Regions from separate parts of the Shewanella sp. MSW genome, predicted to be linked through region 2. Evidence: predicted binding sites of a transcription regulator. Region 2 holds the regulator's gene; each other region holds the start of a gene.
What was found. The regulator LexA, encoded in region 2, represses DNA repair genes until DNA is damaged. The targets are predictions, from matches to a motif close to TACTGTATNNNNATACAGTA.
Positions count from the first base shown of each region.

Region 1: a site for LexA is predicted at 9,122-9,141, ahead of recG (ATP-dependent DNA helicase RecG). Genes of this name have one in related genera too.
Region 3: a site for LexA is predicted at 5,599-5,618, ahead of dinB (DNA polymerase IV). Genes of this name have one in related genera too.

Region 1 covers NZ_LVDR01000006.1:158,659-169,468, forward strand. Annotated here, with positions in the region: gene spoT (bifunctional GTP diphosphokinase/guanosine-3',5'-bis pyrophosphate 3'-pyrophosphohydrolase) at 1-1,742, shown strand, start outside; gene AYI96_RS08600 (RidA family protein) at 1,765-2,148, shown strand; gene trmH (tRNA (guanosine(18)-2'-O)-methyltransferase TrmH) at 2,206-2,898, shown strand; gene AYI96_RS08610 (AMP-binding protein) at 3,058-4,713, shown strand; gene AYI96_RS08615 (calcium/sodium antiporter) at 4,882-5,811, shown strand; gene AYI96_RS08620 (DUF3332 domain-containing protein) at 5,960-6,481, opposite strand; gene AYI96_RS08625 (hypothetical protein) at 7,037-7,504, shown strand; gene AYI96_RS08630 (nuclear transport factor 2 family protein) at 7,550-7,918, shown strand; gene AYI96_RS08635 (exosortase/archaeosortase family protein) at 7,964-8,569, shown strand; gene AYI96_RS08640 (YrhK family protein) at 8,746-8,985, shown strand; gene recG (ATP-dependent DNA helicase RecG) at 9,158-10,810, shown strand, end outside.
Region 2 covers NZ_LVDR01000009.1:29,948-40,757, reverse strand. Annotated here, with positions in the region: gene plsB (glycerol-3-phosphate 1-O-acyltransferase PlsB) at 1-1,847, opposite strand, end outside; gene lexA (transcriptional repressor LexA) at 2,110-2,730, shown strand; gene AYI96_RS11340 (cell division inhibitor SulA) at 2,727-3,218, shown strand; partial or broken gene coxB (cytochrome c oxidase subunit II) at 3,689-4,810, shown strand; gene ctaD (cytochrome c oxidase subunit I) at 4,829-6,439, shown strand; gene AYI96_RS11325 (cytochrome c oxidase assembly protein) at 6,441-7,004, shown strand; gene AYI96_RS11320 (cytochrome c oxidase subunit 3) at 7,001-7,876, shown strand; gene AYI96_RS11315 (DUF2909 family protein) at 7,873-8,091, opposite strand; gene AYI96_RS11310 (SURF1 family protein) at 8,063-8,809, shown strand; gene AYI96_RS11305 (hypothetical protein) at 8,861-9,403, shown strand; gene AYI96_RS11300 (COX15/CtaA family protein) at 9,403-10,386, shown strand; gene cyoE (heme o synthase) at 10,400-10,810, shown strand, end outside.
Region 3 covers NZ_LVDR01000012.1:17,556-28,365, reverse strand. Annotated here, with positions in the region: gene dnaJ (molecular chaperone DnaJ) at 1-1,011, opposite strand, end outside; gene dnaK (molecular chaperone DnaK) at 1,102-3,015, opposite strand; gene AYI96_RS13810 (DMT family transporter) at 3,319-4,221, shown strand; gene dinB (DNA polymerase IV) at 4,472-5,548, opposite strand; gene AYI96_RS13800 (methyl-accepting chemotaxis protein) at 5,703-7,709, opposite strand; gene bfr (bacterioferritin) at 7,957-8,424, opposite strand; gene bfr (bacterioferritin) at 8,435-8,908, opposite strand; gene AYI96_RS13785 (GGDEF domain-containing protein) at 9,071-10,057, opposite strand; gene nqrM ((Na+)-NQR maturation NqrM) at 10,162-10,386, opposite strand; gene AYI96_RS13775 (FAD:protein FMN transferase) at 10,403-10,810, opposite strand, start outside.

The DNA of each region.
Region 1 (10,810 bases), on a different contig from region 2:
TGATGGCCATGACCCAGGATATCCGGGTGATCCTCATCAAACTGGCCGACCGCACCCACAATATGCGCACCCTGGGCGCCCTGCGGCCGGACAAACGTCGCCGCATTGCCCGCGAAACCCTGGAAATTTACGCCCCCATCGCCAACCGTTTGGGTATTCACAATATCAAGACAGAGTTGGAAGATCTCGGCTTTCAGGCCTATTACCCTATGCGCTATCGGGTACTCAAAGAGGTGGTTCGTGCCGCCCGCGGTAACCGCAAGGAACTGATCCAAAGCATAGAAACCGCCATTCGTACCCGCCTGGAAGATGTGGGTATCAAGGGCAAGGTCAAGGGCAGGGAAAAGAACCTCTATTCCATCTACAACAAGATGCGCAGCAAAGAGCTGCAATTCCAAGAAGTGATGGATATCTATGCCTTCCGCTTGATAGTGGACTCCATAGACACCTGTTATCGGGTGCTCGGGGTGATGCACGGCCTCTACAAGCCGCGTCCGGGCAGGTTTAAAGACTATATCGCCATTCCCAAGGCCAACGGCTATCAGTCGTTGCATACCTCGCTGTTTGGTCCCCATGCGGTACCGGTGGAAATTCAGATCCGTACCGAAGACATGGACCAGATGGCCGATAAAGGGGTTGCGGCCCACTGGATGTACAAGAGTGGCCAGACCGGCGCCTCGGGTACCACTACCCAGCTGCGCGCCCGCAAATGGATGCAAAGCCTGCTGGAACTGCAGCAGAGTGCTTCCACCTCGTTTGAATTTGTTGAAAACGTCAAGACAGAGCTGTTCCCGGAAGAGATCTATGTATTCACTCCCGAGGGCCGCATTCTGGAACTGCCGGTAGGCGCCACCGCAGTGGACTTCGCCTATGAGGTACACACAGATGTGGGCAACACCTGTGTCGGCGCCCGGGTCAACCGCCAGGCCTACCCCTTGAGTCAGCCGCTGATTTCCGGGCAAACAGTCGAGATCATCACCGCCAAGGGCGCCCGCCCCAACGCCGCCTGGCTCAACTTCGTGGTTACCGGCAAGGCCCGCGCCAAAATCCGTCAGGTGCTCAAGAACCTCAAGCAGGACGAAGCCAGCACCCTGGGTAGGCGTCTGCTGAACCATGCGCTGGGCGAAACCAAGCTGGAACAGATAGATCCGGCGCAGATAGACAAGGTAGTCAAAGACACCAAACACGCCGATCTGCAATCACTGTTGGCCGACATAGGTCTCGGCAATGCCATGAGCATAGTCATAGCCCAACGCCTCAAGGGCGACAAGATAGAGCCGCAGAAACAGCATGATGAGCACAAGCTGATGCCGATCCGCGGCGCCGAAGGCATGCTGGTTACCTTCGCCAACTGCTGCCGCCCCATTCCTGGGGATGCCGTGATTGCTCACGTAAGCCCAGGCAAGGGCCTGGTGGTGCACATGGAAAACTGCGCCAACATCCGCGGCTATCAGGGCGAGCCGGACAAGTATATTCCGGTGCAATGGGATGCCGTCGATGGGGTCGAATTCCAGGCCAACCTGAGGGTCGAAATCGTCAACCATCAGGGCGCGCTGGCGAAGATCACCAATATCATTGCCGCCGAAGGCTCCAATATTCACAATCTCAGCACCGAAGAGCGCGATGGCCGCGTCTATCTGATCAACCTGCGCATCTCGGTTCGCGACCGGATCCACATGGCAAATGTTATGCGCCGAATCAGGGTACTGCCCGAGGTTCTGCGTACATCCCGTAACCGTTGATAACAGAAAAAGAGAGAGCGTTATGGCAGAGAAGATCATCATAGCAACAGACAAGGCTCCCGCCGCTATCGGCACCTACTCCCAGGCAGTCAAAGTGGGCAGCACTGTCTACCTGTCCGGGCAGATCCCGCTGGACCCAGCCACCATGGCACTGGCCGGTGACGACTTTGAAACCCAGGTTGTACGGGTATTCGACAACCTCAAGGCCGTCTGTGAAGCCGCCGGCGGTTCCATGGCCGATATCGTCAAACTGAATATCTATATGCTGGATCTGGGCAACTTTGCCACGGTCAACGAAATCATGAGCCGTTACTTCAACCAGCCTTACCCGGCCCGCGCCGCCATAGGCGTGAAAGAGCTGCCAAAGGGTTCTCTGGTCGAGATGGACGGTGTGATGGAACTCTGAGTTCCCTCTCCAATACAGGGCGCTACGGCGCCCTTTTTCATATAGGATCCCCCGCCAATGAGCCCCGAACGCTTCGCTCGCATCAACCAAATGCTGGACATGCGCCAGCCGGATCTGAGCCTGATCCTGGACAGAGTCCACAAGAGCAACAATATTTCCGCCGCGCTGCGCAGTGCCGATGCTGTGGGTATCCACGAAATTCATGCGGTCTGGCCCGATGCCGATATGCGCCTGTCCGGCAATACCGCCTCCGGCAGCCAGCAGTGGGTAAAAACCATTAAACACTATGACTTTGCCTCGGCAGTCAAGGCTTGCAAGGCGCGCGGAATGCAGCTGGTCGCCACCCATTTCGGCCCTCAGGCCCGCGACTTTCGGGAGCTGGATTACCGCCGCCCCACCGCCTTTATTGTCGGTAATGAACGTGATGGCATCAGCGCCGAAGCCCTGGCCGCCGCCGACGAGCAGGTAGTGATCCCCATGGTCGGCATGGTGCAATCCCTCAATGTCTCGGTGGCGTCGGCGCTGCTGCTGTATGAGGCGCAGCGTCAGCGGCAAGAGGCCGGCCTCTATGGCAGTCGCAAGCTGGACAATGACTATTGCCAGACCATGTTGTTTGAGCAAGGCCATCCCATTTATGCCAAAGCCTGTCGGCGCAAAGGCATTCCCTACCCGACCATAGACGCGCAGGGCCAGATAGTCGCCGCTGCCGACTGGTGGCAACGGATGCGTGAACCCATCCAGGAACTGTGAAGCATTTCAAACAACCGATTAAATATTGCACCAGATCACAATTGTCGCCATACTGGTTTGGCCACTGCATAGCGAAACTAACAGATAATCAGATCGTTGCAGCCGCCGTGGGGGAAGCTGCAGCTACGCAGATAACAAGAACAGTAAAGGGGACACCCCATGGAAGCATCATTCAAGAGCCCGGTGGAAATGCTCGACCACTGGGTAGAGACTCAAGGCGATGAGATCTATCTCAGGCAGCCAATCAACGGCCAATATCAGGATCTGACCTGGCGTCAGGTACAGGCCAAGGTGCAACAACTCTGCGGCGGCCTGCGTCACTTGGGGCTGCAACCCGGCGACAAGATAGCCGTGCTGTCAAAAAACTGCGCCGAGTGGTTCATTACCGATCTAGCGCTGATGCACGGCGGCTATATCAGTGTGCCCATCTACCCCACGGCCAATGCCGATACCATACGCTACGTGCTGGAACACAGTGGCTGTAAGGCCATCATACTGGGTAAACTGGATCACTGGGCCGATCAGGAAGCCGGTGTCGGCGGTGATATTCTGCGCCTGGCGATGCCTTATGACACCATGCCGGCTCAATATCACTGGCAGCAACTGTTGAATCTCGGTACACCTCTGGTGGATGCCCCTTATCCCGAGGCCGAGCAGGTAATGACGCTGATCTACACCTCAGGTTCCACCGGCAAGCCCAAGGGCGCCATCCAAACCTTCGGCAGTTACGGCTGGACCTGTAATGCCGTGGTGCGCGATCTCAAGACAGATGGTAAAGACAGACTGCTGTCCTACCTGCCGCTGGCTCATATCACAGAGCGGGTGGCGATAGAGGGTTCCTCCTTCTATTCCGGCTCTTGCGTTGCCTTTGTCGAAAGCCTCGACAGTTTTGTTGCCGATGTGCAGCGAATGCGGCCAACCGTATTCTTCTCGGTACCTCGGCTGTGGACCCTGTTCCAAAAGAACATTATCGATAAGGTCGGCTACGCCAGGCTCAATCTGCTACTGAAGATCCCCCTCATCAGCCATCTGGTCAAACGCAAGATCCATAAGGGCCTGGGGCTGGATAAGTGTCGTTTGCTCGGTTCAGGTTCGGCGCCGATACCTCCGTCACTGGTGGAGTGGTATCACAACATAGGGTTGGATATCTGCGAAGCCTGGGGCATGACGGAAAACTGCGCCTACTCAATTATCAACTTCCCCTTCGATGCCAGTAAGATAGGCACTGTCGGCAAGCCGGTGATCGGCTGCGAAGTCAAGCAGGCGGCCAATGGCGAACTGCTGGTGAAGAGCCCGGGATTGATGCGTGAATACTACAAGGCGCCGGAAGCCACAGCCGCCGCCTTCGATGAAGAGGGCTTTTTCCTCACCGGCGACCTCTGCGCCATAGATGCCGACGGTTGCGTCAGCATCACAGGCCGGGTCAAGGATAACTTCAAGACCGCCAAGGGCAAGTATGTGGCGCCAGTGCCGATTGAACGTAAGATGGCGCAGGATCCCCATGTGGAGCTTATCTGCGTCATCGGCCTGGGACTGCCCCACCCAGTGGCTTTGGTGCAACTCTCTGAAGGGGCGGCGTTGCAAGCCAGAGAAGAGGTACGCGCCTCGCTCAAGGCCACTGTGGATGCGGTTAACCCCAACCTGGAGTCCCATGAAACCGTGGAAGCTGTTTTGGTGGTTAAGGAGCCCTGGACCATAGAAAACGATGTGCTGACCCCAACGCTGAAAATCAAGCGCCATGTGTTGGAGAGCAGATACGCCAGCCGGATGGAAGGCATCCGCGGCGCCAAGGTCGTCTGGGAAGACGAAATCTAAAGCCCTTATCCTGATTTATCTGATTATCCCGGCTCCGGCCGGGATTTTTATGACATATTCTGTCAAAAAGGGGTTGCCTTCGAGGGGAAAAACCTTATGCTGGCAGCCCAAATACATTCATCGGTGCCGTTCTGTATGGCACCTTACTGACAGGAAAAGCGGTTTTCAATGTTGATTGCACTCTCTATTCTCGGCGGCTTCTTAATTTTGACTCTGGGAGCCGAAGCCTTGGTTCGCGGCGCCAGCGTCATCGCCCTGCGTCTGGGAATCGCCCCGCTGGTGATCGGCCTGACGATCGTCGCCTTCGGTACCAGTGCTCCCGAACTGGCAGTGAGCGTTAAGTCAGCACTGGCCGGTAGCCCGGGCATTGCTCTGGGTAACGTGGTGGGCTCCAATATCGCCAATATCGGTCTGATCCTGGCCCTGACCGCACTGATCCGCCCGATAGGCGTTCAGACACAGATGGTCAGACGCGACATTCCACTGATGATAGGCGCCTCTATTCTGATGTGGCTGCTGGTACTCGACGGTGAACTGAGCCTGATTGACGGCGCCGTGCTGACCAGCTTACTGGTAGGCTATCTGCTGCTCAGCTATTTCAGCAGCAAGGGCGAAGATACCGATGAACCTATTGAAGGCCCCAAGAACCCTCTACTGTCGCTGCTGTTTATCATCGCCGGTATCGGCATGTTGGTGGGCGGCGGCATACTGTTTGTCGATGGCGCAGTCGAGTTGGCCCGTACCTTCGGTATCAGCGAAGTAGTGATCGGCCTGACCATTATTGCCATAGGCACCAGCATGCCGGAATTAGTGACCTCGATTTTGGCCGCACTCAAGGGCCAGAGCGATATCGCCATAGGTAATGTGGTTGGCTCCAACCTGTTTAACCTGCTGGGGATCCTCGGGGTCACGGCCCTGGTGCACCCCATCAGCTCTTCCGGCTTCAGCAGCCTGGACTTCAGCGTGATGCTAACCCTGGCACTGTTGGTGTTGCCCTTTGCCTGGAGCGGATTTCGTATCGGTCGCCGCGAAGGCGCCATATTATTGCTGGGTTACTGCGGCTATATGGGCTATCTGGTCACCCACGCCAGCGCCTGAACCTGATTATGGACTGACAATTGAATGCTTCTGAAGAGCTTTATTGCCAAGCCGCAGTAGCATAAAAAATCCCGGGTTTTGACACCAAAAATGAATAATCAAAACCCGGGATATCATCAAGTTAAGGGCCAAAACAGCCCAAAAGCGCTCAGGAGCGAGCCGCTACATAACTCTCCATTTCAGCTATGCTGACACTGGCAATGAATTGCTGATCCAGGTAGAAGTCCACCATCTCCCCCTGCTTGCGCCCCAGCATTACCTGCTCGGTGCCATCTTCATAGCTCAGCGTCATCGCCAAAGTATTGTCATCTATGGCTGACATGCTGGCACGGCTCAGTTTTACCGGGGCAGTGGTCAGATCCTTGTCCAGTTTATGATTGATCTTGAACACTGCATCGGCCGGCATATCTACCAAGGCCGGTGACTTGCCGGTAATAGGGTTCTTGCCGGTCCAAAACTCAATACTGTTGAAAATAAACAGATCGGCGGCGGCAGTAATGCCATAGACGGGCGCCAGCAACAGGTACAAACCGGCGCGGCCGTAACGGTTATCCACCGCACTCAGATTGCCTTTGGTCAACATGCCTGAAAGCCCCATCTGTCCCATACAACCCGCCAGTTGCGAGCAGATCAACACAGTGACCCCAAGACCGACTTTACTCAACTTCATCAATATCTCCCCAAATAGAGTTTACGCATATGTTATTGGCGCGCGGATTCTACTCAGGTTAATCAATTTAACCATGCAGGGGCTCACAACTTGAGGTTAGTTTTTCGGAGAGTAAGTTACTCGGTTGTTGGATGTTTTTCTCTTTGGAAAAATCAGTAAGGCACTAGTGATAAAGGCGCTCAAACAAACACAACTCACTTACCTTACGCAGAGACCTGTATCCTGAGCCCCAATCGCAGGGGTTTAAGAAACCAAGGCCGGCTTGCCAAAACAGGCAAAAACCGGTTCCGCTCTGCGAATATCGGAAAGTGAGGCGCTGTCCAGCCTCTAAAATGGCTTGGCTTTTTTAGGGTCAACACGCCCGATAAATTTCACTGTTATATCCATTAATGCGGGTTCACTTAAATATACCGCAAGCGTGGCATCTCGGGGTTCAACCCAGAGGCTAAAAGCTTTACCATGACTCGGCGTTCAGCTCAGACTTGTTACTCAAAGGCAGTTGTTTGAACGAGCAACATCAGGGATCCGGTTAGTCCAAGTTAAGGAGAACAATCAATGCATTGCAGACATTGCGGCTCAGACAATATCAAACACTTCAAAGCCATTCATGCCGAGGGCACAACAGAAGTTTCAGTCAGCGCCTCGGCCAAACCCGTGTGGAACAACCAGCCCTTTTCTGTGCATGGAAAACAAAAACTCAAGGGTAGCGCCCAACTGCAAACCAAACTGGCCAAGCGCTGCTCGCCGCCATCTGACCCTCAGCCCTTGGTGCTATTTCTGGCGGCTTTCCCCGGGCTACTATTGGGCGGCTACCTGGGGTTTCAGGCTGGCAGCAACTGGAGCAGTTTTTGGCTTGGAGTGCTGTGCTTTTTTGCCTCCAGTTTTACTCTGATCCTGAGCGCCGATTGGCTATGGAAAAACTACTTGGGAGGGCGAAAGTCAATGCAGCAATACCGCGCGGCACTGAACCAATGGCAGAACTCCTGGTACTGCAGCAAGTGTGCCAAAGTCAGTATTTTTTAACCTTCTTGCCTCTTTGCCGCCACTCCTCAGGCCTTGGGAATAACCATGAATCACATCTCAGAGATTCAACAACTGGAAAGCCAACTGCATAGTGCCATGTTGAATTCGGATATCAATTTGCTGGATAGACTGTTGTCGCCTCAGCTGATATTCACCAATCACCTGGGGCAAGTGCTCGGCAAAGCAGAGGATCTGCATGCCCATAGCTCAGGCCTGCTCAACATCACTCGGATAGACACCCTGGCCGAAGAGATACGACTGCATCAGGGGACTGCGATAGTGTCGGCGGAGGTGAATATTCAAGGCAGCTATGCCAAAGCACCGACCAACGGCCGTTTTCGTTTTACCCGGGTTTGGCAGCAAAAAGCAACCGGCTGGCAACTGATAGCGGCTCACTCGAGCCTACTGGCTTGAGCACTGGGTTTTACGACAAACTACTGATTTCATGGCGACTGTTTTATGACCAAAAACCAACAGCAAGTCAGGCTCTGCCAATATCAGCAGTATATGCTGATGACAGAGCTTGAGGCTAAGCCGGGCAAGTTGAAACTCATCTGGCGCAGCAGGCAAACGCAACTGAAATACGCGCTTTGGGGACTACTGCTGATGCTTGCCGGAATTCTGGCAGTACTCGTGTTGGACCCCGCCAGACAGGACACTTGGTTTATGGCTGCCATCATAGCCATAGTGCTGGGGCTCAGCGGCATCATCATGGGCCTGAACCTCTACCGCCTACTCAAACCCGTAACTTTGGATCTGCAACAAGACTGCGTCTTCCGGGGCGGGAAAAGCAAGCCTCTCAGTCAACTCTGCCGCATAGAGGTGCAACGCAATACCTATAACGAAAGATTCAGAAGTCACATGCTTGAACACCTCACTGACGAAGAGCTCATAAGTGTCAGCGTGGTACTCTGTTTTTCTGAGCGTGAGCGACTCGGTTTTGGCCTGTTCAAACCCCAAAAGCAGGCCACAGACAAGGCCAGAGCCTACGCACAAACACTCGCCGAACTGATAGGCTTTAACGGTGAAATAACCGTTAGCCAGGGTTCAGGCCTGGGCCGTTAAGTTACGCTACTCTTTTGCCAAGCCTGCCGAATCCAAGATGCAAGTTGTTAACTTAATCTTATGGTTATGTAGATATATTTATTCTCATTAAAACAAATAATTAGGGAATTAGATTTGCACTCGGAAGGTAGCAGCGTTAAGGTATCGCGGCAAATCATAACTACCAAGAAGGAACCATGATCGACAGTAAGCAGCGATATTTTGCCGAGCAAGATATCAAAGCCCCCGCCACCCCTCTTCCCAAACACGCCTTGTTCAATACCCTAAGCGACCTAATAGTCGCGCTCTGTTTTCTACTGGGCAGCTTCTTTTTTCTCACTGACGTTCACACCCTTATCGGCGCCTGGCTGTTTGTAATAGGCAGCGTTCAGCTACTGATAAAGCCCTTGGTCACCCTGCTGAACTGGTGGCACTGACAGATTAATCCGTCACAAATATATCAGGGCTTTTGCCATACACCCGCCCACCCAGGCAGAAGCCCTGCCGCCATTGCACCACACTTTACCCGGCCGATAAAAGCAACGCATTGCCAAGGGCTATTTCTCTGATAGTATATGTATAAATTCACAGTAATCCGGTGCTAAAGGTTTGCAGAGACTGGATCTTATTGCTATCACCGAGCTCAAGGGCGTAGCCGCTAAAATGGCTGAGAAACTGCACAAGCTCGGAATCAACACGGTACAGGATCTGCTGTTCCACCTGCCGCTGCGCTACGAAGACAGAACCCGCATCTACCCCATAGCCAGCCTCACACCCGGCAGCTACGGCACCATAGAAGCCGAAATTCAGTCCAGCCAGATCATCAATGGCCGCAAGCGTATGTTGATCTGCAATGTCCGTGATGACAGCGGCACCATGACCCTGAGGTTCTTCAATTTCTCAGCCGCCCAGCGCAATGCCATGCAACAAGGTCTGACCATTAGAGCCTACGGCGAAGTGCGCCGAGGTAACCACCAGGCCGAGATCATTCATCCGGATTACAAGATACTCAAAGGCGACGAACCGCCCAACCTCAGTGAAACCCTGACGCCCATCTATCCCACCACTGAAGGGCTCAAGCAGGCCAGTTGGATGAAATTGACCGAGCAGGCTCTAAACCTGCTGCAGGAGGACGGACTGCAGGAGTTACTGCCCGAGGCGCTGCGCCCCAATCAGCAAAGTCTGGCCCAGGCAGTGCGTACCCTGCATAGGCCCCCGGCGGATGTCGACATCTACCGTCTGGAACAGGGGCAACACCCGGCGCAACAACGCCTGGTGCAGGAAGAACTGCTGGCGCATAACCTGTCTATGCTCAAGCTAAGAGAGCGCAGCAATCATGACAAAGCCGTGCCTTTGCCCGCCACCGGCGCCTTGCTCAATCCCTTCCTCGTCGCCTTGCCCTTTAAACCTACGGGGGCGCAGCAGCGAGTGGTGGCAGATATCGGCCGCGATATTGAAAAACCGCAACCCATGATGCGCCTGGTTCAGGGCGATGTTGGCTCGGGCAAGACCCTGGTGGCAGCCATGGCAGCGCTGCAGGCGATAGAAAACGGTTATCAGGTGGCCATGATGGCGCCCACTGAACTGTTGGCCGAGCAACATGCAATTAATTTCAGTCAATGGCTGGAGCCATTGGGGCTCAAGGTCGGCTGGCTGGCGGGCAAGCTCAAGGGCAAGGCCAGGGCTCAGTCGCTGGAGGATATCGCCTCCGGCAGTGCCCACATGGTGATAGGTACCCACGCCATCTTTCAAGAGCAGGTACAGTTTCACAAGCTGGCGTTGATCATCATAGATGAGCAACACAGATTCGGCGTACATCAGCGCCTGGGACTAAGAGAGAAAGGCATCAGCCAGGGTTTTCATCCCCACCAGTTGATCATGACGGCGACCCCTATTCCCCGCACTCTGGCGATGACCGCCTATGCAGACCTGGACACCTCCATCATCGACGAGTTGCCGCCGGGGCGTACCCCGGTCACCACAGTGGCCATCAGTGACAGTCGGCGTCAGGAGGTAATCGACAGGGTACGTCAGGCGGCGCTCAATGACGGTCGCCAGGCCTACTGGGTCTGCACCCTTATCGAGGAATCCGAAGTGCTCGAATGCCAGGCAGCCGAAGACACCTGTGAAGAGCTGCGTGCCGCCCTGCCGGAGCTGAGCATAGGCCTGGTACATGGCCGTATGAAGAGCGCCGAAAAACAACAAGTCATGGACAGCTTCAAACGCGGCGAGCTCAAGTTGTTGGTGGCCACCACTGTCATT
Region 2 (10,810 bases):
ATGTTGTTGCGATAGTAAGTCATGGTTACCGCAATCGACTCGTCGATTGAGATGATATCGCCCAGTTCATCTTCCTGAACCGTAAACTTATTCAGCTCCAGACCTTGTTGCAGCAATTGCTTACCGTCACCTTCGGCCACCGAGATGTACTGGGTGTAAGGCACTTCCTTGAGCAGATCCAAATACAAGTCCAACTGACGTTCCAACTGGTTTCGTTCCAGCGCATTCTGCTCTGAGGACAATAGTACCAAGCTGGTGAGGGTCACTGCGCTGGCAGCAGCAGCATCGTTGATATGAGTCATGACCCGATTGGCCAGAGTATTGACAGCCGGAGTCAACCAGCTGGGTTTCTGCTCGGGATCGGCTGCCACCTCTTCGCGCCAGTTAGGTGCCGCCTCACTGAGGAAATTCTGCAGCGTCACGGGCTCACCAAAGTTTACATAACCCTGACCAAAATTACCCAACTTACGCAAGGCGCCAACCACTTGCCAGACAGATTCTTTTTGCTTCTTCTTGCCGCTGAGTTCTTTGTGATAAGTGGCCACTTCCATAACGTGGTCATAGCCCAGGTACACAGGCACCAAAGTCACTGGTCGCTCAATACCCCGCAACACAGAGTTGACCGTCATCGCCAGCATCCCAGTCTTGGGCGACAACAACCGCCCGGTACGGGAGCGGCCACCTTCGGTGAAGTACTCAACCGAATAGCCTTTGGCAAACAGCTGATCCAGATACTCACGGAACACTGCAGTATAGAGTTTATTACCGTTGAAACTGCGGCGGATAAAGAAGGCACCACCACGGCGGAATATAGGCCCGGCAGGCCAGAAGTTCAGGTTGATACCAGCGGCGATATGAGGCGGAACCATACCCTGAAAATAGAGAATATAGGAGAGCAGCAAATAATCCATATGACTGCGATGGCAAGGTACATAAACTATCTCATGTCCATCATGATGCAGCTGGCGTATCTGCTCGGCGCCCTTGATGTTGATCCCCTTGTAGAGCTTGTTCCATAACCAGGTGAGGATCCGCTGGGCAATACGCACCAGGCTGTCTGAATAGTGGGCAGCAATCTCATCGAGATATTCCTCCGCCATTTCCCTGGCCCTGGCCTCGGGGATCTTCTTGGCTGCGGCTTCCTCTTTGATAGCCTTTTTAAGGGTTTCCGAACGCAACAGTTCATTAAACAGCGCTTGACGGTTGGGCAGTAATGGCCCGGTCATCACCTTACGCTGACGGCGGAAATGTACCCTGGCCACTCGCGCCAACTTATGGGCAATAGCTTTATCGGTTCCATGTTCATCGGCCATCAGCCGCAGCGAGACCGCATTGGAAAACTGCACAAAGTTGTCTCGCCCCAGGAACAGGATCATTAGAAACTTGCGCAACCAAGTGGGGTTTTCCCGCTCAAATACGGCGGCGCGCATGCTGTCATCTTCCTTACCCGGAGTTCGGCCCCAATAGAGACTCACTGGCACCAATTGAATATCCAATTCAGGATTGGTCTGATGCAAATGAAGCAAAGAGGTGAAACAGCTGAGAAAAGGTTTATTGCCCTTGCGCTTGCCGAACAGGGGCTTTGCACCTTCCAGGCAGACGACTCTGGGAACGGTAATATCATCAACCTTGAGCGTCTCATAAGGGCAAGGCAAACCAAATTTACGGGTGACTTCCGCCAACGCCGCGATATCACTGACAGACTCCGTCTTCATCACGTAGGCCATCGGCTTGGCGAGATCCAGGTTCAAATCAGCGAAAGGATCCTGAGGCACCACAGTGGTATGCACCAGCTTGCTTTGGAGCCAGCGAAGTGATTTAAACCAGAATGAATCTTGTTTGGACATGTTTTTCAGTGTCTGAGCCACAATCAATAACCCAATAGAATACCAGAACTTCCTGAATCTTAGCTAGGGAAGGTGCGAACCGGTCCCGGCAGCTCCTCTGGCAAATTCCTTGAACTCCACATAATTCGTAAGCCTGACTGTCCAAATCTGCCACAGGTTAAAACATTTACCCTCCCCTAAACGTTTCAATTTTGGTTAATACTTGCGCTGATCAAAATACTGTATATACTGACAGGTACTGTATGAAAAAACAGGAATCACCATGAGACCACTGACACCGCGCCAGGCACAGATTCTGGAATTGATTAAACGCAATATAGCCGACACCGGCATGCCGCCAACCCGGGCTGAAATTGCTACCCGGTTAGGCTTCAAGAGTGCCAATGCCGCAGAGGAACACCTCAAGGCACTGGCAAAGAAAGGCTGTATTGAGATCATGCCAGGCACCTCTCGTGGTATTCGCTTGTCACATGATGAACAAGCGGAGTCAGAAGCAGGTCTGCCCTTAATAGGCCAGGTCGCTGCCGGGGAACCCATACTGGCACAGGAGCATGTTGAGCAGTATTACCAGGTCGACCCTGGCATGTTCCATCCCTGCGCCGACTTCCTACTGCGGGTACGCGGCGACAGCATGAAGAACATAGGCATTCTCGAAGGTGATCTCCTGGCGGTTCACAAGGTACAAGAAGCCCGTAACGGTCAAGTCGTGGTGGCCAGGGTTGAAGACGATGTAACAGTGAAGCGTTTTGAAAAGAAAGGTAATGTGGTTTATCTACATGCCGAGAACGAGGCTTACTCCCCAATCAAAGTCGACCTGACTTTCCAGCCATTGACCATTGAAGGACTGGCGGTAGGCATAATACGCAATGGAGACTGGCTATGAGCATAATGACGGGCAACGCCCCAAGACACCCAGGCCTGTGGACAGACACCAGTATTGCCGGCAATCAGCCTTGGCAACATACCGGCATCTCCAGCTTGGCCAGCCATAGCCAGGGACGTCAGGAATTATTACGCCTCTGCCCTCAATTGGCGCAATTGAGTCAACAGGGACGCTGGATAGTCTTGATTAACGCCCCTGCCAACATAGGTTACAAGGAAACCTTAGCAAGGGCCGGTGTCAGAATGGATAGAGTTCTCTTGGTGCGCACCAAGGATGAAATCGAAGCCCTGTGGGCAACGGAAAGAGCCTTGACCAACGGCACCTCCAGTGCAGTGATCAGTTGGATAAACAGCCTGGATGCCCGTGATAACCGTCGATTGCAGCTGGTTGCCCGTAACGCCAGAGCCATGGGAATAGTGCTGGAAACAGGACGGCAGGCGAAAGAGATGGATAACCGCCTCAACGAACTTACCCGCTCCATCCATTAATTGTATGAATAAAGGCCATTCCTGGGATGGCCTTTATTCTGTGCCTTTTGGGTGCAATACCTTTCCTTGTAAATCGACGCAAAGCCGCGCTGGTCAGCCCCTCACGCAGAATTCACCTCTAGATTAACAGACGCTTTTCTTTCATACAGTTAGAAAATATCGTGATCTTGATCAATATTTAATCTACAAGTAATGTAAGAACAACGATTGTGTTATCTCCATGCAATTCGTCGTAGGTTGAACGTCCCATTTCGCTTTATAGCGAGTAAGGCCGTCGCCGGAAATGCTGAGTATATTCAGCGGTAAGTGCAACAGTGGTTACCACCTGTATACCTAGATCTAAGTGAAACCGCCGCCGCACTTTGAAGTCATCGTTGCTTTTTTGGGAACTGAAGAGTTTGCATAGAGCAAAGACTTACTGTGTGACTCTTCTTTGTAGTTGCGAATGCAATTGACAGAGGAGATGTCTTGTGAAGCAATGGCTGTGTGTTTTGCTGACCTTGTTGTGCGTCAGCTTGTTGTCTCCAGGTGCTCAGGCAGATATGCCCTTGAATATGACTCAAGGGGTAACTGAGATCAGTGGCAAGGTGTATCACCTGCACATGATCATTCTTTATATCTGCTGCGCCATAGGTTTGGTCGTATTCGGCGTGATGATCTACGCCATGATCAACCATAGAAAATCCAAAGGGGCAGTCGCGTCCCAATTCCATGAAAGTACCAAGGTAGAAATTGCCTGGACGCTTATCCCCTTCTTAATCCTTATCCTGATGGCAATCCCCGCAACCAAGACGCTGATTGCCATGGAGGATCCCAGTGATGCCGACCTGACGGTCAAGATCACCGGCTCGCAATGGAAATGGCACTACAGCTATTTCGGCGAAGACATCGACTTCTTCAGCATATTGGCAACGCCGAGGTCCCAGATAGAAGGCCAGGAAGCCAAGGGCGAGCACTACCTGCTTGAAGTCGACAAGCCGTTGGTATTGCCCATCAATCGTAAAGTCCGATTCCTGATGACCTCAGATGATGTGATCCACTCCTGGTGGGTGCCCGCCTTTGCCGTCAAAAAAGACGCCAATCCCGGTTTTATCAACGAAGCCTGGACCCGGGTGGACAAGCCGGGGATCTACCGCGGCCAATGTGCCGAGCTTTGCGGTAAAGACCACGGCTTTATGCCGATTGTGGTGCAGGTACTGGCAGAAGATGAGTTCGACGCCTGGATGGCAAAGCAGAAACAAGCCGCGGCTACAGCCGCCGAAGAAGCTCAGGCGGCCCTCAGTGAGACCATGAGCCATGATGAAGCCATGGCGCTTGGCGAACAGATCTATATGGCGCGCTGCGCCGCCTGTCATCAGCCAAACGGCGCCGGACTTCAAGGGGTGTTCCCGGCGCTCAAGGGCAGTGCTATTGCCATAGGCCCAATAACAGCCCATCTGGACATAGTGATCCATGGCAAGACAGGCACCGCCATGCAAGCCTTCGGCAAACAGATTACCGCCAAGGAACTGGCCGCTGTGGTGACCTATGAGCGCAATGCCTGGGGCAATAACACAGGCGACACAGTGCAAGCCGCCGACGTCAATAACCACGGGCAGTAGGGGAAGAAGATGAACTCATTCAGTCAAGATGCGAAAGCCGGTGTTCAGGAAGTCACTGAACAGGAACACCAGCATCATCACGCCCCCAAGGGGATCATGCGCTGGTTGCTGACCACCAACCATAAAGATATAGGCACACTCTATCTCTGGTTCAGCTTCATCATGTTCCTAATCGGGGGCGCCATGGCCATGGTGCTCCGTGCTGAATTATTCCAGCCCGGTTTGCAACTGGTCGAGCCCAATTTCTTTAACCAAATGACCACAGTACACGGTCTTATCATGGTTTTTGGTGCCGTGATGCCGGCCTTTACCGGCCTGGCCAACTGGTTGATCCCCATGATGATAGGTGCGCCGGATATGGCGCTGCCGAGGATGAATAACTGGAGCTTTTGGATTTTACCCTTCGCCTTCTTAATCCTGCTTAGCTCATTGTTTATGGAAGGCGGCGGCCCCAATTTTGGCTGGACCTTCTATGCGCCATTGTCGACAACTTATAGCGCAGACAGCACAGCCTTGTTTGTTTTTTCAATACATATCATGGGGATAAGCTCAATCATGGGGGCGATCAACGTGATAGTCACCATAGTGAATCTGCGCGCACCTGGCATGAACTGGATGAAGCTGCCCCTGTTCGTCTGGACCTGGCTTATCACCGCCTTCCTGCTGATAGCCGTCATGCCGGTATTGGCCGGGGCCGTGACCATGGTACTCACAGACAAATTCTTCGGCACCAGCTTCTTCGATGCCGCCGGCGGTGGAGATCCTGTGATGTTCCAGCATATTTTCTGGTTCTTCGGCCACCCCGAGGTGTACATAATGATCTTGCCGTCATTCGGCATCATCTCGGCCATCATTCCGGCATTCAGTCGCAAACCTTTGTTTGGCTACGCCTCAATGGTCTACGCCACCGCCAGCATCGCGATCCTCTCCTTCCTGGTGTGGGCACATCACATGTTCACCACAGGTATGCCTGTCTTTGCCGAACTCTTCTTTATGTACTGCACCATGCTGATTGCCGTGCCAACCGGGGTCAAGGTATTCAACTGGGTTGCCACCATGTGGCGGGGATCCATCAGCTTTGAAGCCCCTATGATGTTCGCCTGTGCCTTTATTATTCTCTTCACCATAGGCGGCTTCTCCGGCCTGATGTTGGCAATCACCCCAGCCGACTTCCAATACCATGACACTTACTTTGTGGTTGCCCATTTCCATTATGTGCTGGTCACCGGCGCCATCTTCTCCATCATGGCCGCCGCCTATTACTGGCTACCCAAGTGGACCGGGCATATGTACAGCGAGACCTTGGCCAAGTGGCATTTCTGGTGCTCGGTCATTTCGGTCAATGTGTTGTTCTTCCCGATGCATTTCCTCGGGCTGGCCGGTATGCCCAGACGCATCCCCGACTACTCGGTGCAGTTTGCCGATGTCAATCAGATTGTCTCCATAGGCGGTTTTGCCTTTGGCCTGTCACAGCTGATATTTCTGGTACTGGTGATCAAGTGTATTCGCGGCGGCACCCAGGCTCCGGCCAAACCTTGGGAAGGTGCCCAAGGACTTGAGTGGACACTCCCAAGTCCGGCGCCTTATCACACCTTCAGCACTCCGCCGGAGATTAAGTGATATGGCAGACTCCCGCCCCGACAACCGTAAACTGGTACGCCTGCTGCTACTTGGCGCCGTAGCCATGTTCGGCTTCGGCTTTGCCCTGGTGCCGCTCTATGACGTGCTTTGTCAGCAGTTGGGGATCAATGGCAAGACCAACACCAGCGCCGCCACTTATAGTGCCCAAGTGGATAACAGCCGCTTGGTCACTGTGGAGTTTATCTCTCAGGTGGCCAAGGGAATGCCGTGGGAGTTCAAGCCGGAAGTGACCCGTATCAAGGTGCATCCCGGCCAGTTGACCCATACCCGCTTTCTGGCCCGCAACCTGTCACACCAATACAAGATAGGTCAGGCGATCCCTTCCGTTTCACCGGGACAAGGCGCCGCCTACTTCAATAAAACCGAGTGCTTCTGTTTCAATCAGCAGCCGCTGGCTGCCGATGCCAGTGCCGAGTTGCCACTGGTGTTTTACGTGGATCCGGACCTGCCGGACTCCATCAGCACTCTGACCCTCTCTTACACCCTCTATGACATCACGGATAGACAGATATCCGATGCCCTGGAGCAAGGAGCAGCGAAATGACCAGTAAACATGAACACTATTATGTTCCGGCTCAAAGCGCCTGGCCGATTGTCGGCGCATTGGGGCTTTTCCTTATCGCCTATGGTGCCGGTACTTATGTATCCCAGCTCAAGTCTGACGGTGGCCACGGCAGCTACGTACTGCTGACAGGAATTGCCGTCATTCTGTTCATGCTGATTGGCTGGTTCAGAAACGTGATCCATGAATCCATGAGTGGCCTCTATTCGCCACAGATGGACAGGTCATTTCGGCAGGGAATGAGTTGGTTCATCTTCTCTGAGGTGATGTTCTTTGCGGCCTTTTTCGGCGCCCTCTTCTATGCCCGTATGGTGGCAGTGCCTTGGTTGGGTGGTGCATCCAACAATGCCATGACCAACGAAGTGCTCTGGCCTGGATTCAGCGCAGGCTGGCCCTTACTGAAAACCCCGGACGGCACTGAAACCCAAGCCATGGGTTGGAATGGTTTACCCCTTTTCAACACCATTATTCTGCTTACCTCCTCTATTACCCTGCACTTTGCCCACCTGGGGTTAGAGAAAGGCAAACGCACCGCCTTAACCCTCTGGCTTGGAGTCACCATCTTGCTGGGACTGGCGTTTTTAATCTTGCAGGGAGAGGAATATGTCCATGCCTACACTGAGCTGGGGCTGACGCTGCAGTCCGGCGTTTATGGCAACACCTTCTTCCTGCTGACAGGTTTCCACGGTATGCATGTGACTCTGGGCACGCTGTTCCTGTTGGTGCTGTTTTTCAGGGTTTTAAAGGGGCACTTCAGCGCTGAGCGTCACTTTGCCTTTCAGGCCGGCAGTTGGTATTGGCACTTTGTCGATGTGGTGTGGCTATGCCTGTTTGTTTTTGTGTATGTGCTTTAGTAAGGCCGGGGATTAGGGGAAATAATCCCCAGCGCCAATGCCAGCAGCAACAAAAGAACCACCAACGCCGAAAACAGCACCCGGCGGCCAAGAAAACGGCTCATGGGAACAGATGAATCGCCGCGCACCATGATCCACAGGGCGCGACCAAGGTTGAAAATGATGAACAGCAGTAGCAGTACCAATATGACTTTAAAGAAAAAACTGACTGACATTCACTCTCCCATCCCTTGGGGGCGTTACCTTGCACTGTTATTTACTTTGGGGCTGTTTCTACTCATGGTCAAGCTGGGATTCTGGCAACTGCAGCGCGCTGAAGAAAAGCAACTATTGGCCCAGGAGATTGCCGCCAGAGCGGATGCGGGGCCAAGCAGCTTTTCAGCTCTGCTGAGGCGAGACCCAGACACCCGACTCACAGGGCAGAAACTGCAGCTGAGCGCCAATGTATTGAGCGGTAAGCAATTGCTGCTGGACAACCAGGTGTATCAGGGACGCGTGGGCTACCTGTTGCTGCAACCTTTGCAAGTTGAGCCGGAGCAACCCTGGCTATTGCTGGAGCTGGGGTTTATCCCAGCCGCAGAAAAACGCAGTGAACTGCCAGAGATATTGCCATTACCGCCACGCCTCACCCTCGAAGGCCGATTGTGGCAAAAGGGCAGTAATCCACTGAGCCAGGAGCTCTTGGCCGAAGCCGGTTGGCCCAAGCGAATACAAAATCTCAACTGGCCGCAGCTCGAGCACTTGCTTGGGCACAAACTGATCCCGGCCGTGTTGCAGCCGGTTCAGCTGGAAGGTGTGGACTTGCCAAGACCCTGGCAGCCATTGCCCATGCCGGCTGAAAAACACCTGGGTTATGCCCTGCAGTGGTTTTCCATGGCTGCCGCCCTGTTATTACTGCATGTCTGGTGGCGCTGGAAACTGAATCGACACTAACCATAGGGCGAGCTGAATTCAGAACGCCCAATTACAGCAAGAGGAGCCAGGATGAACTCCCGAACCCAAAGACCACTCTTGATACTACTGCTGGCCTTTGCCCTGCCTGTGATACTGGCAAAACTGGTACTGAGCTTCGAGCTGTATCAAGGCGGAGCCACCAATAAGGGCCAGTTGCTGCCGGCTAATCTGGGTTATCAACAACTTGGGCTAGACAACCCGCTTCCCGGCCGTTGGCAAGTCCTATACCTGATACCGGCCAACTGCGATGAACTGTGCCAGGAACGACTCTACATATTACAGCAGAGCCATACGGCGCTGGGCGCCGAGATGGACAGGGTCGACACCCTGATTTTCATCAACCGGGAAAGCGACACGGAAGCTCCGCTAAACAAGGACTTTCATCGAGTCACTCTGGATAAACCTCTGACCGCCGAGAATCCATTACAGCAGCAGATGTTGGTGATAGTCGATCCTCTGGGCGCTTGGGTGTTGGCCTATCCTGTGATAGTGGGTCACCAGGGCCAACTCTTGCAGGGCAAGGCCTTGGTCAGCGACCTGCGCAAGCTGTTGAAACTCTCGAGGGTGGGCTGATGAAACTGAACTTGCTACTGAAGATGACCCTGATCTGCACTCTGACGGTCATCCTGTTGGGCGCCTACACCCGGCTGTCGGATGCCGGCCTTGGCTGCCCCGACTGGCCCGGTTGCTATGGCCATATCAAAGTGCCTTCCCAGGCCCATGAGTTGGCTCATGTCGAACGCCACTTTCCGGGACAAGAAATCGAACCCAAGAAAGCCTGGCTGGAGATGATCCACAGATATGTGGCCGGCTCGCTGGGGATTCTGGTATTACTTATTTTGATCCAGAGTTGGCGTGGCAGCGCAACCCCGAAGAAGCTACCGGGACTGATCGCCGCACTGATAGTATTTCAGGCGCTGCTGGGAATGTGGACTGTGACCATGAAACTGATGCCCGTCGTGGTCATGTCTCACCTGCTCGGGGGATTCACCCTGTTTTCGCTGCTGTTGCTGCTGTATCTCAGGCTCAGGCCTCTGCCAATCCCGGATGGCGATCCCCAAGCCCGCACCTTGGCGCCTTTGGCCATGGTGGCGCTGGCCATTGTGGTACTGCAAATTATGCTCGGCGGCTGGACCTCCTCCAACTACGCCGCCCTGGCCTGCACAGAGTTGCCTATCTGCGAAGGTGACTGGAGCAGCAACCTACGTCTGGCAGATGCCTTCTCTCCTTTTCAGGGGCAGCATCCCAGCTTTGAGTTCGGCGTATTGGATTATCACAACCGGATGACCATACATATTGCCCACCGAATAGGTGCCCTGCTGACCGCGATAGTGGTACTCACCCTGGCATTGATGCTCTGGCGCAGAGCCGACTCGAGCATGCTGAAACGCTCGGCTCTGGTACTCACCTTGGTGCTGGGATTACAGCTGTCATTGGGCCTGGCCAACGTATTGCTGCATCTGCCGCTGCCGGTGGCGGTTGCCCATAACGGCGGCGCAGCCCTGCTGCTGCTGACTTTGGTATTCATCAACTATGCGCTTTGGCGTAAAGCCTAAAGAGGGACTGTTTATGGCCAAACTACTCTCCATAGCCCAGGACGCGACCCGCACAGAGATCTCCTGGCGCGATTACCTGGAAATGACCAAGCCCAAGGTGGTAGCGCTGATGCTGCTCACCGTCCTGGTGGGCATGTGCCTGGCGTTGCCCGGTGCCGTCCCCCTACAGCCTTTGCTTGCCGGGCTAATGGGAATTGCCATGATGGCGGGCTCGGCGGCCGCCTTGAATCACCTTATCGATCGACGCATCGATGGCCTGATGGCCCGCACTTATAACCGCCCCTTACCCAAGGGACGAGTGAGCGTGAGCCGGGCCTTGAGCTTTGCCGTCTTGCTTGGAGTGGCGGGCTTTACCCTACTCTATTGGCTGGTGAATCCACTCACCGCCTGGTTGACCTGTGCCAGCCTGATTGGCTACGCCCTT
Region 3 (10,810 bases), on a different contig from region 2:
ACGCTCGGACAAGTTCACCGGCGTTTCCATCACCACTTTGCAAAGCAGATCGCCAACCGCGTGACTGCGCACCGACTTAACCCCTTTGCCGCGCATGCGGAACATGCGGCCGGTCTGGGTTTCCGCCGGGATCTTCAGGTTGACCTTACCATCCAGTGTCGGCACTTCCACTTCACCGCCGAGGGCGGCCTTGGCGAAGGATATCGGCACTTCACAATAAAGGTTATTGCCGTCACGGACAAAGATCGGGTGCTCGCGCACAGTAACCTGTACATAGAGATCCCCCGCCGGGGCTCCGAATTCACCGGCTTCACCTTCACCGGCCAGGCGGATACGGTCGCCGGTATCGACACCGGCCGGAATTTTCACCGACAGTGTCTTGCTCTTTTCTATGCGGCCATCACCGTGACACTTGCTGCAAGGTTCTTTGATGATCTTGCCGCGACCATGACAGGTAGGACAAGGTTGCTGCACAGCAAAAAAACCCTGACGCATCTGTACCTGACCGGCACCGTGACAGGTACCACAAGTAGTAGCCGAGGTACCCTTCTTCGCGCCGCTGCCATCACAGAGATCACAGCTAACCAAGGTTGGGATCCTAAGCTCACGGGTAATACCACGCACCGCTTCTTCCAGCGACAGTTCCAGGTTGTAACGCAGATCTGAACCACGGGCAGCTTGACGATGCCCGCCGCGACGACCACCACCGAAGATATCCCCGAACACGTCACCAAAGATATCACCGAAATCAGCGCCGCCACCAAAACCACCACCGCCACGGTTAGGGTCAACCCCAGCATGACCAAACTGATCATAGGCAGCTTTTTTGTCTTCGTCGGTCAGGATCTCGTAGGCTTCTTTGACTTCTTTAAAGCTGGCCTCGGCCGCCTTATCGCCCGGATTGCGGTCAGGGTGATACTTCATCGCCAGGCGCTTATAGGCCTTCTTGATCTCCCGCTCGCTGGCGTCGCGACCGACGCCCAATACTTCGTAATAATCTCGCTTTGACATAATCTCACGCTTTCCAAGCTGGATTCACACAAGCGGGCGTTAGGGTTGCCCCGTAACGCCCGCCGGAATTAATCGAGTGTTACCACCCAATTACTTCTTGTCGTCTTTAACCTCTTCGAACTCGGCATCGACAACGTCATCGGCCTGGGCATTGCTGCTCTGGGCTTCGCCTTGACCTTGGCCTTGTTGTGCCTTGGCCTGAGCGATTTCCATCAGCTTGGCAGAAGCTTCTATCAGCTCTTGAGTCGCCTTCTCGATAGCTTCTTTGTCGTTACCCTTGGTGGCAGTTTCTACAGCGGCCATAGCGGTTTCAATCTTGGCCTTGTCGTCTGCTGCCAGAGCGTCACCGGCTTCTTCCACCTGTTTCTTGGTAGCGTGTACCAGACCGTCAGCCTGGTTGCGGGCGCTGACCAGTTCTTCAAATTTCTTGTCTTCCTCGGCATGAGCCTCGGCGTCGCGAACCATTTTCTCGACTTCATCATCAGACAGACCGGAAGAGGCCTTGATGGTGATGTTCTGCTCTTTGCCTGTCTTCTTGTCTTTGGCAGACACGTGCAGAATACCGTCGGCGTCGATGTCGAAAGTCACTTCAATCTGTGGCATGCCGCGTGGAGCAGGCTCAATACCTTCCAGGTTGAACTGACCCAGTGACTTGTTGGCGCTGGCTTGCTTACGCTCACCCTGCAGCACGTGAATGGTCACTGCGCTCTGGTTGTCGTCTGCTGTAGAGAAGGTCTGCTGCGCCTTGGTAGGAATAGTAGTGTTCTTCTCAATCAGCTTGGTCATTACGCTGCCCATGGTTTCAATACCCAGAGACAGAGGCGTTACGTCCAGCAGCAGTACGTCTTTCACGTCACCGGCCAGTACACCACCTTGAATCGCAGCACCTACGGCTACCGCTTCATCAGGGTTCACGTCTTTACGTGGTTCCTTGCCAAAGAAGTTGGTTACCGCTTCCTGAACCTTAGGCATACGGGTTTGACCACCCACCAGGATCACTTCGTTGATGTCAGACACTGATAGGTCGGCATCGGCCAGAGCCACTTTCAGAGGCTCCAGAGAACGCTGGATCAGGTCTTCAACCAGAGATTCCAGTTTGGCACGGGTGATCTTAACCACCAAGTGCTTGGGACCTGTCGCATCAGCAGTGATGTAAGGCAGGTTCACCTCGGTCTGAGTGGTGCTGGACAGCTCAATCTTAGCCTTCTCGGCAGCTTCTTTCAGACGCTGCATAGCCAGAGGGTCGTTACGCAGATCCAGACCTTGCTCTTTCTTGAATTCGTCAGCCAGGTAGTTGATCAGACGGTTGTCAAAGTCTTCACCACCCAGGTGAGTATCACCGTTGGTTGCCAGTACTTCGAAAGTCTGGTCGCCGTCGTTGCTGTCGATTTCGATGATGGAGATATCGAAAGTACCACCACCCAGGTCATATACAGCAACAATATTGTCGCCCTGCTTCTTGTCGATACCATAGGCCAGTGCCGCAGCAGTTGGCTCGTTGATGATACGCTTTACTTCCAGACCCGCGATACGGCCGGCATCTTTGGTGGCCTGACGCTGAGAGTCGTTGAAGTAAGCAGGTACTGTGATTACCGCTTCAGTCACTGGCTCACCCAGGAAGTCTTCAGCAGTTTTCTTCATCTTTTTCAGTACTTCAGCAGACACCTGAGGAGGTGCCATCTTCTTACCATGGCTTTCAATCCAAGCATCGCCGTTGTCGGCCTTGATGATTTTGAAAGGCATGATGCTGACGTCGCGCTGAACTTCATCATCAGTGAAGCGACGGCCAATCAAACGCTTGATGGCAAAGAAAGTGTTGGCAGGGTTGGTCACAGCCTGACGTTTTGCAGGTGAGCCAACCAGCGTCTCGTCTTCAGTGAAGGCGATGATAGAAGGTGTTGTGCGATCGCCTTCGGCATTCTCCAATACGCGAGCCTTGTCACCATCGAGGACAGCTACACAAGAGTTTGTTGTGCCTAAGTCGATACCAATAATTTTACCCATGAGGTCCTCCGAAAAATCTTTTCTTTCGAACTGAATATGTTTATCTGATTTCAGATATGGGGGTAAACTCGCTGTTTTCAAGCCCGTTGTAGATGGCCCCCAATCTTGCCTTACCCCCTATATAGGGGCGTAAAACTGCTTTACAAGGGCCAGGAAGAAAAAAATAGATTTTTTTGTACAATCTTTTTACGCATCGTCGGTGCCGGAGATCTTTTTTTGTTTAGCAGTACTGAATAAAATAGTGTCGATTGCGACCGTGGCAGAACCAGCCATAAAACAAGAGTAGAAACAGAGACCTCTAAAGTGAAAAAATCCCAGCTGGCCCTGATCTACGGAATGGCCGCCGTATTCCTCTGGTCCACTGTTGCGACCGCCTTTAAAATCGCCCTCGGCTTTTTCTCGCCGTTGCAACTGGTGTTTATTGCCGTTATCACTTCATCCATCTGTCTGGGGCTTATTCTTGCCTGGCAGGGGAAACTCACATTATTAAAGCAGCAGTTTCGCGCCCGGCCCTGGTTTTATCTGCAAACCGGAATACTGAATCCATTTCTATATTATCTGGTACTGTTCAAAGCCTATGATCTCTTGCCGGCGCAGCAGGCGCTGTCGCTGAACTACACCTGGGCGGTACTGTTGCCACTGCTTGCCGCCCCCATGTTGCAGCAAAAGCTGCAACTCAGCGACATGCTGGCGGCCATCACCGGCTACTTTGGAGTACTGGTGATAGCCACCGGCGGTAATCTGTTATCGATGGACTTTGAAAACCCCTTCGGTATTCTGCTGGCACTCTCCAGTACCCTGCTATGGTGCCTATATTGGATCATCAACACCAAAGACAAGGGCGATGCCATTGTCAGCCTATTGCTGAGTTTTTTGGTGAGTCTACCGCTGATAACCATCACCCTGCTGACAACAGAAAGTCTGCCCTCTTTGCATTGGCAAGCGCTGGGAGCCGGTGTCTATGTGGGGCTATTTGAGATGGGCGTCACCTTTGTGCTCTGGCTAATGGCACTGAGAACCACAGAGCGGGCAGCCAGCATCACCAATCTGGTGTTTCTGACGCCACTCATGTCCATGGTGTTTATTGCGCTGATATTGAAAGAAGCCATCACTCTGGCGACTCTGGTCGGTATGGGACTTATCCTGTCAGCCCTCTTGATACAGAAAGTGCTGAAACCCAAGGCACCGAAAATGAAGGTAGTGTGATACGCCATATTAAGCCATTATTTAAGGGCAACGAAGATTCTCGGCCTTATCTGTGCAACTCGTCTAATGTTGGAAATTGATGATGGCCCTATGATGATGGCCCAATACCCAGGAACCGCCTCATACAGTAAGCGTCGGGTAAACTGGCACATAAAGGTAATGCCGTAGAAGGAGCTTTTTAGCCTCACAATCCGTTACCCCAAGAACCGATAGCCGATTGAATTTCTGTAAACTAATCCAAACTGTCAATTTAGAAAGCCAAATCCAACTGCTGTAGAGTTTCCTCTGCCGATGAGTGGCTGTCATCCTGGCTAACCAGGCCGACAGCGACCCCCAGCAGGCGGATGCCACGGCCGTTGGCTCTTTGCAATGCCTGGGTCAGCAAGTCATCCAGCAGACGCACAGATAACTCTCTCGAGCGGGTTTCTATAGTGGTCTGTTTAAAGTCACTGAACTTGAGTTTGACCACCAGCTTTTGAATTTGCCTGTCTTTGGCTCCGCGCTCCAAACGGCGGGCCAACTCCTGCACCAACTGTGGCATTACCTGACGACACTGAGCCAGGGTATGGATATCCTCTGCCAGCGTGGTCTCTACCCCGACCGATTTACGCTCTCGGTTGATGGTCAGTTCACGCTCGTCTATCCCCTGAGCCCTTTCATAAAGTAAGCTTCCAAACTTTCCAAACCTCTGTTGCAATATGGCCAAAGGCACCTTCTGTACATCCGCACAGGTATGCAGCCCCATTTCGGCCAGTTTCTGAGCGGTGACCTTACCGACTCCGGGGATCTTGATAAGCGGCAGTTTTTTTACAAACTCAGGCAGCGCCTGTGGCGTGACCACATACTGGCCGTTGGGCTTATTGAGATCTGAGGCCACCTTGGCGAGAAACTTGACCGGAGCGATACCCGCAGAAGCCGTAAGGCCTGTTTCCGCCAGGATATCGGCGCGAATAGCCTCGGCAATTAGGGTGGCCGAACCTTGGTATAACGAGCTATCGGATACATCCAGATAGGCTTCATCCAGCGACAGAGGTTCAATCAGTGAGGTATAGCGGGCGAAGATGGCCCGGATCTCTGCCGAGACTTCCTTATAGACAGACATGCGCCCGGGGATCAGCAGCAGATCCGGGCAAAGCTTTAACGCATAGGCCGAGGCCATGGCAGAACGAACGCCAAATTTACGCGCCTCATAATTACAAGTGCTTATCACCCCGCGTCTGTCACTACTGCCGCCTACGGCCAAAGGTCGGCCACGATATTCTGGAAAATCACGCATCTCCACCGCGGCAAAATAGCAGTCCATGTCGATATGTATGATCTTTCTCAAGCTTGCTTTCCGGATCTCAAAGGGCTCGGTCGAGCCGGATATAAACAGAGTACTGTATATAAACACAGTTAACAAGCTGGGATAACGTAAAGATATTTCAATCGGGAGCAAAAAAGGAGATCCTGGGCTCTCCTTTATGGATTTGAAGCTCGTCTTAATCGATGCGGAACTGACCTATGTTACGCCCCAGAGCCGTGGCCAACTGTTGGAATGCCCGCATCTTTTGTGACAATTCTTCGCTGGCGCTCAGGGATTCATCGGAGCGGCCACGAACATTTTCAATGTTGCAGGCCACTTCTTCGGCCACCACAGCCTGCTGGCCTATCGCCGCGGTGATCTCCATGGTTTGCAACTGGATGGCATCCACTGCCGCGGTGATTTCTGTCAATGCTCGCTCAACCTCCAGTGTCAGGCTTTGGCCCTGGTTGGCCTCCCTGACTCCGGCTTCCATCACCTGTTCGGCTTGCTGTGCCTGTTGCTGCAGAGTCTGGATAATGCCCTGAATATTGGTAGTCGAGTCCTGGGTGCGGGATGCCAGGGTGCGCACCTCATCGGCAACAACCGCAAAGCCCCTTCCCTGCTCCCCGGCGCGGGCCGCTTCAATGGCAGCATTGAGTGCCAGCAGATTGGTTTGCTCGGCAATGGCGCGGATCACACTGAGCACCTCGCCTATCTCCTCTGAGCTGCTTCTGAGCGCCCGAATAACCCCGGCGGCTTGGTTAACCTGTGTGGAAAGTGAGTGCATTCCCTGACTGGCCTGCTGCACCACATCTGCGCCGTTTCTTGACTGCAACAGTGCCGTCTCGGCAAACTCGGCGGCTCGTTGGGCGCTGGTCGCCATCTCCTGGCTTGTGTGGGCCATTTCGGTAGCGGCAGTGGCCACTGAGGCAATTTCCTGTTTCTGGGCGCTGACAGAGGCCAGTGCGTTGTCACACACCTCAGCCGCGGCGGCAACCCCATTATCCACCCGACCACTGAGCTCACGGGTTTCCAGCAACAGACTCTGCACCTTGGCGGCAAAACGGTTGAATGCTGCGCCAAGACGCCCAAGTTCATCGGTGCGGTTGATTTCAATGCGGCGTGACAAGTCGCCCTCACCCTCGGCGATATCTTCCATGGTGTGCAGCAGGCTATTGAGATTACGCCGAAAAGGCAGCATCATCAGGAAAACGGTTAACGCCACCAGTAAAATAATCCCCACTGAGACCAGGCTGGTTTGCCAAAGGCTTTGCTTCACAGGAGCCTGAAACACTTCATTAGGCAACATAAACCCCAAATACCAGCGCACTTTGGGATAATCACCGCGAATGGCAATATAGCTCACTCGCTGCAATTCTCCCTGATAAGTGACTTCGGCAATACCGGCATCCCGGGTTTGCATTTCACGTTTCAGTTCACTAAAGCCCTGATTGTCACCGCTGAGATTGTCAATAACGGCCGCATCAGAGCCGGCGGGGAACGCTTGATTAAAACCCGGGAAGTACACCAGTTTTCCCTGCTCCGTCATCAAAAATGCCTGGCCTTCGCCCCGATATTTGATTGGCGCCAGCAGGTTTTTACCTATGGTATCGATGAGAATATCCATACCGCCTATGCCTATCAGGCGACCATTGGCATCCTTGACTACTGTCTTGACTGTGGCCGAGATTGAGCCGTCGTTAGCATCCACAGCCGGGTCGCCGACAAACAAACCATTTTTGTCTATCGCCTCCTGCCACCAGGGACGTTTGTTGGTGTAGTAGTCGGGATCGCCATCGTAACGGCCATTGAGATCAAAGTACTCGAAGGTATTGGCCGAGCCGAAGAACACCGACTTGATCTCCTTGTCCTGCTCGGAGAAAAAGTGAAAGTAATCCACCAGCTGTTGATAGCCGGGATCAAGACTGAGATCTAAGCCACGGCTATGGTATTTGGCAAACCAGTTATTGATGGCAGGGTTAGCAAAGACAGAGTGAATAATCTGCCCCTTGGCGTAGAAGTAGTTGCCGATTTCATTGGCCTTGAGGGTGATCAGCGCCGATATATCCTGATCTATACGGGCACGGGTATCTTCACTACTGCTCTTAACCATCACAGCCGCCACGATAGACAACAACAGCGCCAGGGCACCGGCGATAGCTAATACAAGTTGCAAACTGAGGGAACGTCTTATCTGCTCCATTGCGAGTCCTATTTGTTATATTTTTATTTAAGGAAACCTGCAATGTATCAGAATCTGTTAACAAATTTGACTATAAAATGGCAAGAAACAATATAATTTTCTATGTAAACAATCCACTGCACCAAACCGAAGTAATTCAGTGCCTTATTGCCCAACTTAAGTGCATTCAATTTAATTCAGGTTCAATGCAACATCAGATAGCAAAAGAGCCGCAATAGCGGCTCTTGTCGTAGTGGCTTTGATACCGTTACATCTTGGACTGGATGTAATTCTGTAGCCCAACCTTGCCAATAAGGCCCAGCTGTTTCTCCAGCCAATACATGTGGTCGTCTTCGGTTTCTTCCAGTAATAGCTCCAATAACTCCCGGCTCTGATAGTCCTTGAGTTGCTCACACAAGGTAATGGCTTCTCTCAGGTTGGCAGCAACCTTGTATTCATATTGCAAGTCGTTGTGGAGCATCTCCTGCACATTCTTGCCTATGGTGAGAGCGTCGCGACTGGCAACATCCGGAGTGCCTTCCAGAAACAGGATCCGCGCAATCAACTTGGCGGCATGCTCTCTTTCATCATCCGACTCATGTTTAATTCGCTCATAGAGCTCATTCAGCCCCCAGTCTTCATACATATGGGCATGTACGAAATACTGATCCATTGCCGACAGCTCCCCGGTCAGCAGCTTATTGAGCACATCTATGACTTGCTGATGGCCTTTCATATCTGTCTCCTTATTCTGTCTCAATCTGTGATTGCAGATAGTTAGCCAGTCCGGTCAGGCCTATCAGCTCAAACTGAGCTTCCAGCCAATCCAGATGTTCCTCTTCATCTTCCAGCAGATCCTCAAGGATATCGCGACTGACATAATCACGCTCAGCCTCACACAAGGCAATGGCATCACGCAGCACTGTCAGTTGTTCTTCCAGCATCTGTTTGTCACAGGCCAGCATCTCTTCGCTGTGTTCACCTATGCGCAGCTTGTCCAGCTGTTGCAAGTTGGGCAGACCTTCGAGAAACAACACCCGCTCGATAAGCTTGTCGGCGTGTTTCATATCCTGAATCGATTTCTTGTAGGCTTTATGGTTGAGTCCTTCCAGGCCCCAGTTCTTGAACATGCGGGCATGAAGGAAGTACTGATTGATGGCTGTCAGCTCACAGGTCAACACCTTGTTGAGCTGGGAAACCACTTTGGGATGACCTTTCATTGTCTCGTCCTTTAGCTTTGATTAAACTTGATCCAAGTCAAGTTTTCCCAGCCTAGCCTAAAGTAGGAGGCATTACAAATTAACCTTTAATTTCACCAACTTACAAAAGGCAACCATTATCATTTTGACTATGATTAGCAAGAAAACTTTGTGTTCAAGTGATTAAAAAAGCTCAATATCATCCTCAATTTGTGGTCCTTCGAGCTTGCCTTCCGCCAGCAGTTGCCCATAAAACGCTACTTGGTTACGGCCATTGCCTTTAACAAAATACAGTGCATTGTCAGCCTGATTGAGCAAGGTGCCGGGATCAACCCGGGGATCGATTCCCACAATGCCCATAGAGATGCGGATCCCGCCTAAACGCTCCTGCTGCAATTGAGCCAAATTCTGGGTGAACTCCTGACACAATTCGATAAGTGCCCTGCGGCTGCGCGGCGCCGGCAAGATAACAAACTCATCACCGCCGAAACGGAACATAAGATCCTGAGCACTGAACACCTGTTTCATCAGCGCCGAAACCTGCAACAAGACTTCATCGCCATAGAGGTGACCAAAGGTATCGTTGATTTTTTTGAAGTAATCTATATCGAAGATGCAGATCCACAACTTGAGCTCCTCGTCGGCATCCTGACTTGCCTGCGCTTGCTCCTGCAGGAGGTCGCAGGCAATCTCCACCGAGCTATAAAGCTGTGGCAAAAAGGCCTTGCGGTTTAATAAATTGGTCAGGCTGTCGGTTTCACTCTCCACCACTATGTGAAAATAGTTCTCATAGACCTTGGCGAAACCTCTGAGTAGAACCCTGTCTTGCTCAGTCAATAAAGGCGCGCTGACCAAGAGCACCTTGGTGAGTTTGTCATTGATGATAATAGGAACGGCCAACTCCTGATGCAAACCGTTGGAAAAACAGATCTCCCTTCGTTGTTCAATACAGAGTTTGACCGACACCGCCAAGCTGGCGCTACTGACATTGCGCTGGCCATCCAGGCCCCCTTTACGCTTGGTCAGCTTATCCACATCCAGGATACACACCTCATCTATACTGAGCATTTGCGATACAGTGGACACCAGGCTCTCGGCCAGCGAATCCAACTGCCGCTGCTCGGTCAGTTGTACCACAGAATCGAGAATAGCTTCCGGTTCCCGGTTCATCGGCATATCTCCTCTACAGAGCGCTTGTCCATGCCACAGAGTGTAGTACAAGAGAAATTGACGAGAACGATGGACGAAGAAAAGGCATCCGAAGAGGCCCTTTTTCAAATAATTCTATCTTTGGTTAAACGCTCGCGCCGGGCTTCTTCTGCCGCTTCACGGGCCTTGCGTTTATCACATGGCTCATCACAATCACAGGCTTTTTCTATGCCCAAGACCCCGAGGCCACCACAGCTACCCTGCACCGCCTTGCGCTTGATTAAATAGCCCACAGACATCAGCAGGAAAAATGCCAGCAGTATCACAAAGGCTGCAATAAAAGTACTCATAAAGGCTCCAATTACTCTAGTCAACGAAGGCTTTAAACGCAGAGCTATAGTATACCTTAAACCCTTCGTCCTGTTTTTCAATCAGCATGATGGCCAGCTTTTCCTTTTCGGCCAGGGCCAGTGAGGCTTCTGTGCCCATCACCATCATGGCAGTGGCGAAACCATCGGCCGTCATACACTGAGGGTGCAACACTGTGACAGAGGCCAGTCTGTGCTCTACCGGAAAGCCGCTGCGGGGGTCAATAATATGAGTAAAGCGCTGTCCGTCTTCCTCATAGTAGTTGCGATAATCACCCGAGGTCGCCATGGCCATGGTGCCCGGCTCTATCACCTGTTGCACGGCCAGGCCATTATCCGCCGGCTGCTCTATCGCCACCCGCCAGGGTTTGCCATCGCCTTTGCTTCCCTTGACGCTGATCTCACC